DNA from 4 places in the Pseudomonas abietaniphila genome. Region 2 is predicted to be linked to each of the others. Evidence: predicted binding sites of a transcription regulator. Region 2 holds the regulator's gene; each other region holds the start of a gene.
The links. Region 2 encodes FliA, which starts transcription of late flagellar genes. Its sites were predicted from a motif close to CTAAAGTTTNNNNNNNNNNNGCCGNTAA; they were not measured.
Positions count from the first base shown of each region.

Region 1 (2,201 bases), 2.5 Mb from region 2:
CTTCCTGACACCGCGAATGACCCTGTGGGAGCGAATTCATTCGCGATTGGCCGGTTCAGCCGACAGAAATCAATCAACCGAGCCTGCATCGCGAATAAATTCGCTCCCACAGGAATGTGTCAGGCGGACTACCAGAGTATGCGCATACCTGAAAGCGCTATCACCCCTGCGAAATCACCTTCTCGATCACCTCGACCGTCGCACTGACCTTGTCCTCATAACGGCTCAGCTCATCGGCATGTTGCTGCTTGAGTTCGATCTGCTTCGAGCACAGGTTCAGCGCCGCCAGCACCAGCAGACGGTCGCCGATGAGTGTCGGGTAATTGCGCTTGGTTTCCGACAACGCCGACTTGAGCATGACCACCGCATCCATCAAGGTCTGCTCTTGCCCGGCAGGTGCCTTGATCGTGTAGTCGTTGCCGAGAATGGAAATGACTTTGGTGGCGTCGCGGTCGATGATCATGCGCTGACCGCACTCGCGCTGGTGGCGCGATCAACCAGCGCCTGAATACGGGCTGCCGTGGCGCCTTGTTTCTCTTCCTGCTCCAGCAGGCTCAACTGCAAACTGTCGTTGTCATCCCTGGCTTGTTTCAGCGCTTCGGCGAGCTGCGCATTCGTGTTCTGCAGATCCTGGTTCTGCTGCACCAGGTCACCGACGAGTTTTTCCAACTGGCTTAGGGATGCTTCCAACATTTTGATATCTCAGGCAAATTTCAAAGGGCGCGTACGATAAAGAAAAGTCACTTCAGCTACCAGTGAAATCAGGGCATTCACGCCACTACACCGACCAGAAAAGCACTTGTTTGCTTCAATTCCGCAAACGCATCAGGGTCCTGATTGACTGCGTTTTGCCCATCTTGTTCCTGCTGTTCGTCAGATCAACCGCCTGCGACATAAGCGCACAGCACCAGACCAAAGGGGTCAAGTCCTCCTTCGGCGGACCGATAAGCATGCATCTCTGGCAACACTCCCCCTTTGCACGCATGGATCGCGGCTTTCTCAGGAACCGTCATGTCCCTACGCAATATGAACATCGCGCCCCGCGCCTTCCTCGGTTTTTCCATCATCGGTTTACTGATGCTGATCCTGGGCATCTTCGCCCTCAGCCAGATGAGCAAGATCAACGATGCCACCGAGACGATGGCCACCAACAATGTGCCGAGCATCAAGTCGCTGGATAAACTGACCGAGGCAAGCATTCGTCTGCGCGTGCTGTCCTATCGCCTGATGCTCAATCGCGACCCCGACACGCTGCAGAAAACCGTCGACCTGCTGGCCATGCGCAACAAGCAGATCGACGACGCGCGCGCGATCTACGTCAAACTGATTTCGGCACCGGAAGAACAGGCCGCTTACGATCAGTACCTCTCCTTGCTCAATGACTATCGTCGGCTCGAAGACCGCATGAAGTCGCTGAGTAGCGCCAACAAACTCGACGAACTGACCTCGCTGCTCAGCGCCGACCTGCAGACCAACTCGGACCAAATGAACGTGGTACTGGGCAAGCTGGTCGAGATCAATACCCAACAGATCAATGACACCAACAAGGACGCAGCACGGCAGTATTCGACCGCCTTCACCATGGTCGTCACCCTGCTTATTATCGCGACCGTCCTGACCCTGCTGTTCGCCTGGCTGCTGACCAACAGCATCACACGCCCTATCGCCTCTGCCTTGAAAGCGGCTGAAGAGATCGCCGAAGGCGACTTGACCCGTACGATTCACGTCGACGGGACCGACGAAGCCGGTCGCCTGCTGACCGCGATGCTGAAAATGCAGTCCAAGTTGCGCGATACGCTGCAACGCATTTCCGGCTCGGCCACACAACTGGCGTCCGCTGCCGAAGAGCTGAATGCCGTCACCGACGAGAGCGCTCGGGGCTTGTCGCAACAGAACAATGAAATCGAACAAGCCGCCACGGCCGTCAACGAGATGACCAGCGCCGTCGAAGAAGTGGCACGCAACGCCGTGAGCACGTCCGAAGCCTCGAAAAACGCCACCAGCTCGGCCAGCGACGGCCGCGACCTGGTGCAGGAAACCGTCAGCGCCATCGAGCGCATGAGCGGCGACGTCCAAAGCACAGCGACGTTGATCGGCAACCTGGCCGATGAATCCCGCGACATCGGCAAGGTGCTGGACGTGATTCGCGGCCTGGCGGACCAGACCAACCTCCTCGCCCTCAACGCCGCCATCGAAGCCGC
Region 1 covers NZ_CP155619.1:2,701,469-2,703,669, forward strand. Annotated here, with positions in the region: gene ABDX87_RS11995 (cell division protein ZapA) at 161-463, opposite strand; gene ABDX87_RS12000 (hypothetical protein) at 460-693, opposite strand; gene ABDX87_RS12005 (methyl-accepting chemotaxis protein) at 1,012-2,201, shown strand, end outside.
Region 1: a site for FliA is predicted at 921-948, ahead of ABDX87_RS12005 (methyl-accepting chemotaxis protein). Genes of this name have one in related genera too.

Region 2 (2,201 bases):
GGACATGCCAGGCATGTTCCAGTCAGTCACCAGGAAATCAAAGGCCCCGCTCTGCAGCATCGGCAATGCGGTGGTACCGTCATCTGCTTCGGCCGTGTTGGTGAACCCAAGGTCACGCAACAGGTTTTTTATGATCCGCCGCATCGTTGAGAAGTCATCAACGATGAGGATTTTCATGTTCTTGTCCAATTCGACCTCCAAGCAGTCTTTAACGCGTCCAGCACCTGGACGCGCGTTCAATCAATACCGGCACAAACCAATGGCCCGTTTTGCGAAAACAATTAAGGGGGTTTACGACTCGACAATGGACGAGCACAGCGGAACCGGACTCTGAAAGCCCTGATCCGACCGGCTCCTGCCTTGTCTCCCTTCTCACCCACACAACGGTTATTGCACAGCCGGCCTTACATGCATCACGCAGACACCACGGCCCGCGTTCGATGAGTCAACGCGCGCGCCACTCGCCCAACCGACCCCGCAACCGCGCAGCGCACTGACTGTGCAGCTGACTGACGCGCGACTCGCTGACACCCAGGACCTCACCGATTTCCTTGAGGTTCAGCTCTTCGTCGTAGTACAGCGCCAGCACCAGGCGTTCACGCTCGGGCAGGTTGGCAATGGCGTCCGCCAAGGCGCTCTGGAAACGTTCGTCTTCCAGATCGCGCGACGGTTCGAGCGACTGGCTCGCGCCGTCCTCGTGCAGCCCTTCATGCTCGCCGTCCTGCAAAAGGTCGTCGAAGCTGAACAGGCGACTGCCCAAGGTGTCGTTCAAAATCCCGTAGTAATCGTCGAGACTCAATTGAAGTTCGGCAGCAACCTCGTGATCTTTAGCGTCACGGCCGGTTTTTGCTTCAATTGCACGAATCGCGTCGCTGACCATGCGCGTATTGCGGTGAACCGAGCGCGGTGCCCAGTCGCCCTTGCGCACTTCGTCGAGCATCGCGCCGCGGATTCGAATACCCGCGTACGTCTCGAAGCTCGCACCCTTGGTGGAGTCGTACTTGGTCGATACCTCTAGCAGACCGATCATGCCGGCCTGGATCAGGTCTTCGACCTGCACACTGGCTGGCAGACGCGCCAGCAAGTGGTAAGCGATGCGCTTGACCAGAGGGGCATAACGCTCGATCAGCTCATACTGGGAATCTTTGGAAGATTTGCTGTACATGCGATACCCGCTCGGTGTCATGACACTGGCCCTGCGCTGGTCTGGTGAACCAGACGTTCAACGAAAAATTCAAGGTGGCCACGCGGGTTCGCCGGCAATGGCCAGGTATCGACCTTCTGCGCGATGGCCTTGAACGCCAGCGCGCATTTGGAACGTGGAAATGCTTCGTACACCGCACGCTGCTTCTGCACAGCCTTGCGCACGCACTCGTCGTAAGGCACCGCGCCCACATACTGCAGCGCCACGTCGAGGAAGCGGTCGGTGACCTTGGTCAGCTTGGCGAACAGGTTTCGCCCTTCCTGCGGGCTCTGAGCCATGTTGGCCAGCACGCGGAAGCGGTTCATGCCGTAGTCGCGGTTGAGCAGCTTGATCAGGGCGTAGGCGTCAGTGATCGAGGTCGGCTCGTCGCAGACCACCAGCAGCACTTCCTGTGCCGCGCGTACGAAGCTGACCACCGATTCGCCGATCCCGGCAGCGGTGTCGATCACCAGCACATCCAGGTTGTCGCCGATATCGCTGAACGCCTGAATCAGGCCGGCGTGTTGCGCAGGCGTCAGGTGAACCATGCTCTGGGTGCCCGATGCCGCAGGCACGATGCGCACGCCGCCGGGGCCCTGCAACAGGACATCGCGCAGCTCGCACCGCCCCTCGATGACATCGGCAAGGGTGCGTTTCGGGGTCAGTCCCAACAATACGTCGACATTGGCCAGACCCAGATCGGCGTCCAGCAACATGACGCGACGTCCCAGCTCGGCCAGGGCCAGCGAGAGGTTCACTGACACGTTGGTCTTGCCTACGCCACCTTTGCCACCGGTCACCGCGATAACCTGAACGGGATGCATGCTGCCCATGTTAATTTTTTACCTTGTCTTGCTTAGACCTAAGCCACATTTCGGGCTGCACGTTCACTGTGTGAACAATGCCTGGCAGACCATCGATGCAGGTATTTTCCAATGTCATTTTCCCTACCTAGCCCGCGCGCTTGCCGGTGCTGTGATAAAGATCCGCAAACATATCCGCCATCGCTTCCTCGCTA
Region 2 covers NZ_CP155619.1:5,157,087-5,159,287, reverse strand. Annotated here, with positions in the region: gene ABDX87_RS22725 (chemotaxis response regulator CheY) at 1-177, opposite strand, end outside; gene fliA (RNA polymerase sigma factor FliA) at 446-1,186, opposite strand; gene fleN (flagellar synthesis regulator FleN) at 1,183-2,016, opposite strand; gene flhF (flagellar biosynthesis protein FlhF) at 2,135-2,201, opposite strand, start outside.

Region 3 (2,201 bases), 3.1 Mb from region 2:
TTCTTCGCGCAGATCGTCGATGTAAATTTCTTTTACGCCCATGGCTTGCGCCTTGGCGCGTGCTGGCTCGACTTCTTCACCCTGACCCAGGTCAGCCGTAAAGGTCACCACTTCGCAGTTGTACGTATCCTGCAGCCACTTGAGGATTACCGAAGTATCCAGGCCACCGGAATACGCGAGAACTACCTTGTTAACGTCCGCCATGCCATCACTCCAACGCGTTGTACGGAAAACCGCTGATTCTACCGTTCAAACCCGTGGAATTACAGTGTCGCGACAGCTTCTGACGACGAAGCGACAGAATCTGTCGAACAGACGACGGTTGCAGCGCGGTCAGGAAGTCTTGGCGGCCGGAGTGCCGGATGCGGCCGTGGGTGCCGGGGCAGCCGTCGGCGGTGGTACAGGGGTCGACGCAGGAACTGGCGCGGGCGCGGCGGTCGGGGCCACCGCAGGTTTCTGCTCGGCGACGCGGTCCAGATGGATATTCACCCGGCGATTGCGCGCGCGATTGGCGTTGTTGGTGTTGGGGACCAAGGGGTATTGCTCGCCATGAAAGCGCAGGGTGATCTGCTCTTCCGGCACGCCCTGGGCCTTCAGGTAGTCCATGACGGCCAATGCACGGCGACGCGACAGGTCACGGTTGGTCAGACGATTGCCGCTGTTATCCGAATGCCCGTCCAGCTCGACACGGTTCACCGAAGGATCGGCCTTCATATAAGCCAACACCGTATCGAGGCGACGTTTGGCTTGAGCATCGAGGTCGATGCCGCCTCCCGGAAACCCGATTTCGGCCTGCCGCACTTGCTCGAAGTTCATGGGCAGCAGTTTGGCGGTGCAGACTTGAAAGTCAGCGTACGCATGGCTGAACTTGACCGGAAGCAAGCGCACTTCCATCGCCCCGCCGCCATCACGCAGGACGTGGCGAATCACGGGACTGCGCCCTTCCATCAAACCGGCGATCAAACGGCCGGCCTGGGCCTGGCTGGTGTTAAACGGAATGTCACCATTGCCGACTTTTACCGCACCGAGATTGAGATCACTTCGGCCGGGCTGCCACGGCGCGGCAGCCGCAATCAGCGTTGCCGACCCGGAGGCGAGGCTGTAGCCGGACGCCTTCAGTCGGAAAGTCGCTTGTTCACCCGCACGACGCACGAACTCGCCCGCGCCGAAATCGGTGATCGGCTGGCTAAGGCGGCATTCGAACTGATCGCCTTCTACCTTCCACTCGATATTCTCCAGACGTGTCTGGAAAGTGAGAGCCATGGCCGGCAGGCTGGCAAACACGCTGAGCAGGGCTAGATATCGCTGGCGCACGGGAGGCTCCACAAAAAATTCACCGCGTTACAAAATTTATCGCTTACACGTGTCTATCGGTTACTTCCTACAAAACTTGATAGCGAGTGCCTGGAAGAGTCTTTTCCGGTAGCATTCCCAGCGAGTTTGACCCGCCTGGAATCCCCAATGTCCGAACGCCTGACCCTCCTGCGCCCCGACGACTGGCACATCCATCTTCGTGATGGCGCCGTCTTGCCCCATACCGTCGCTGACGTAGCGCGCACCTTTAGCCGCGCCATCATCATGCCGAACCTCGTGCCGCCGGTACGCAATGCGCAGGAAGCTGATGCCTACCGCCAGCGCATCCTCGCCGCACGCCCGGCAGGCAGCCGCTTCGAGCCTTTGATGGTGCTTTACCTCACCGACCTGACTCAGCCTGCGGACATCAGTGCCGCCAAGGCCACGGGCTTCGTCCACGCCGCCAAGCTTTACCCGGCCGGTGCCACGACCAACTCCGATTCCGGCGTGACCAGCATCGACAAGATTTTCCCGGTGCTCGAAGCCATGGCAGAAGTTGGCATGCCGCTATTGATCCACGGCGAGGTGACGCGTGGCGACATCGACGTGTTCGACCGCGAAAAAATCTTCATCGATGAACACATGCGTCGTGTGGTCGAGCGCTTCCCGACACTCAAAGTGGTGTTCGAACACATCACCACGGCCGACGCGGTGCAATTCGTCAACGAAGCTTCGGCCAACGTTGGCGCGACCATCACTGCGCATCACCTGCTGTATAACCGCAACCACATGCTGGTTGGCGGTATCCGTCCGCACTTCTATTGCCTGCCGATCCTGAAGCGCAACACGCATCAGGTCGCGCTGCTGGATGCCGCCACCAGCGGCAGCAGCAAGTTCTTCCTGGGCAC
Region 3 covers NZ_CP155619.1:1,681,897-1,684,097, forward strand. Annotated here, with positions in the region: gene ABDX87_RS07480 (argininosuccinate synthase) at 1-204, opposite strand, end outside; gene ABDX87_RS07485 (flagellar protein MotY) at 334-1,314, opposite strand; gene pyrC (dihydroorotase) at 1,462-2,201, shown strand, end outside.
Region 3: a site for FliA is predicted at 1,368-1,395, ahead of ABDX87_RS07485 (flagellar protein MotY). Genes of this name have one in related genera too.

Region 4 (2,201 bases), 1.6 Mb from region 2:
GCGACCACGAAGACGACGAGAAGGCCGAAGACGAAAAAGACCAGCCGCCAGCGGCACAGCCGTGAACCTGCTGCTTCTGGAAGAAGCCGACTTCATTTCGGCGGATCGTGTGGTCCTGCGTGACCGACGCCTCAAGCACATGCAGGAAGTGCATCGCTCGGAAGTCGGCGACAGCCTGCGCGTCGGTCGCATGGGCGGCCTGCTGGGCAGCGCGGAGTTGCTGCGTCTGGAACCTCGGGAGGCCGAGCTCTCGGTGGCCTTCGACCGCGAACCTCCTGCCAAACTGCCGTTGACGCTGGTCCTCGCGCTGCCACGCCCGAAGATGCTGCGCCGGGTGTTCCAGACCGTCGCAACGATGGGTGTGCAGAAGGTCATTCTGGTCAACAGCTACCGCGTTGAAAAAAGCTTCTGGCAGACCCCGTTCCTGGAGCCTGCGGCCATTCGCGAGCAGCTGATTCTGGGTCTGGAACAAGCCCGCGACAGCGTGCTGCCTGAGATCGTCATCGAGAAGCGCTTCAAGCCGTTCGTGGAAGACCGTCTGCCCGCCATTGTCGACGGGACACTGGGACTGGTCGGACACCCGGGGGATTTCCCTGCCTGCCCCCGTGCCGTCGAGCAGCCGGTAACGCTGGCGATCGGCCCTGAAGGTGGCTGGATTCCTTATGAGATCGAGCTGCTGCGCGCATCGGGTTTAAACCCTGTCCAGCTCGGCGAGCGCATCCTGCGCGTCGAAACCGCCGTCACCGCCCTACTCGCCCGCTTGTTCTAAGCCCCGATCCCACAGGGAAGGTATTTCACCTGCCTGAATCACGTCGTTCGAGGCCGCGGCAATCCCTACAACAGTTGGCAGGATCGCCCGCCATACGGTGCTTCAGTTTGGGGCATGATGGCCGATCTACAGATGTCCATAAAAACAATGTGCAAGGAATCACAACATGTATCGCTGGTTTGCCCAACGCCTCGGCAATGTGAGTGTCAGTCGCAAACTCAGTATCGGTTTCGGACTGGTGCTGTTGTTGACGCTGATCATCACCGCCACCGGATGGTCGAGCGTTTCGTCGCTGATTGAACGCGGCGACAAGCTGGCAGCCATTTCGCAGATCAGCGAGCAGACGATGGACCTGCGTACCGCACGCATGCGCTATGAAACGCAATCCAGCGCCGAGGCGGCGACGGGTGTCATGACCGCGCTGGACACACTCGACATAGACCTCAAGAACGCCCGCAGCAAAATCACCGGCACTGATGACCTCAAGCTACTGGACGGGCAGATCCAGGCCGCTGCCGATTACCGTCGCGCGTTTGACGACATGACCAAGGCGATCCAGGTCCGCGAAGCCAGCCGTGTGAACCTGGGCGCTACCGCCGATGCGGCGGTGGACGAGGTCAACAAGATCGAAGAAGCCCTGATCCAGCATGACAACATCCTGCAGTTCAACAGCGCAGTGAGCGTCAGCAAGTTGATCCAGCAGGCGCGGTTTCAGGTGCGCGGTTACACCTTCAGCGGTAACCCCGATTTCGAGAAGAACGCGAACGCGGCCATCGATGAAGCCATCGTCGGTGTGAATACACTGGCCGGAGACGTCTCGTCTCAGTACATCCCGCAATTGCAAAAGGCCAATCTGGCGCTCAAAGGGTATCGCGCCGCCGTGGGTCAGTATCGCGATGCTCAACAGGTCAGCCGACAAGCCCTGGAAAAGATGACCAACCTGGGCCAGCAATTGCTGGATATCAGCGACAAACTGACTGTTTCGCAAAACGCCAAGCGTGATGCCGACAGCCGTCAGGCGCAGTCGATGCTGGGCCTTGCGACCGTACTTGCCCTGTTCTTCGGCATACTGGCGGCCTGGGCGATCACGCGCCAGATCACCCTCCCGTTGAAGCAAACCCTGATTGCCGTTGATCGTGTGGCCTCCGGCGACCTGACCCATAACCTGAACATCGAGCGTCGCGACGAACTGGGCCAGTTGCAAGGTGGTATCCAGCGCATGACCCTGAGCCTGCGCGAACTGATCGGCGGCATCAGCGACAGCGTGACTCAGATCGCCAGCGCCGCCGAAGAACTCTCGGCGGTCACCGAACAGACCAGCGCGGGCGTCAACAGCCAGAAGGTCGAAACCGATCAGGTGGCCACAGCCATGCATCAGATGACGGCAACCGTGCAGGAAGTGGCGCGTAACGCCGAGGAAGCTTCAGAGGCG
Region 4 covers NZ_CP155619.1:3,555,759-3,557,959, reverse strand. Annotated here, with positions in the region: gene tatC (twin-arginine translocase subunit TatC) at 1-65, shown strand, start outside; gene ABDX87_RS15870 (16S rRNA (uracil(1498)-N(3))-methyltransferase) at 62-769, shown strand; gene ABDX87_RS15865 (methyl-accepting chemotaxis protein) at 936-2,201, shown strand, end outside.
Region 4: a site for FliA is predicted at 870-897, ahead of ABDX87_RS15865 (methyl-accepting chemotaxis protein). Genes of this name have one in related genera too.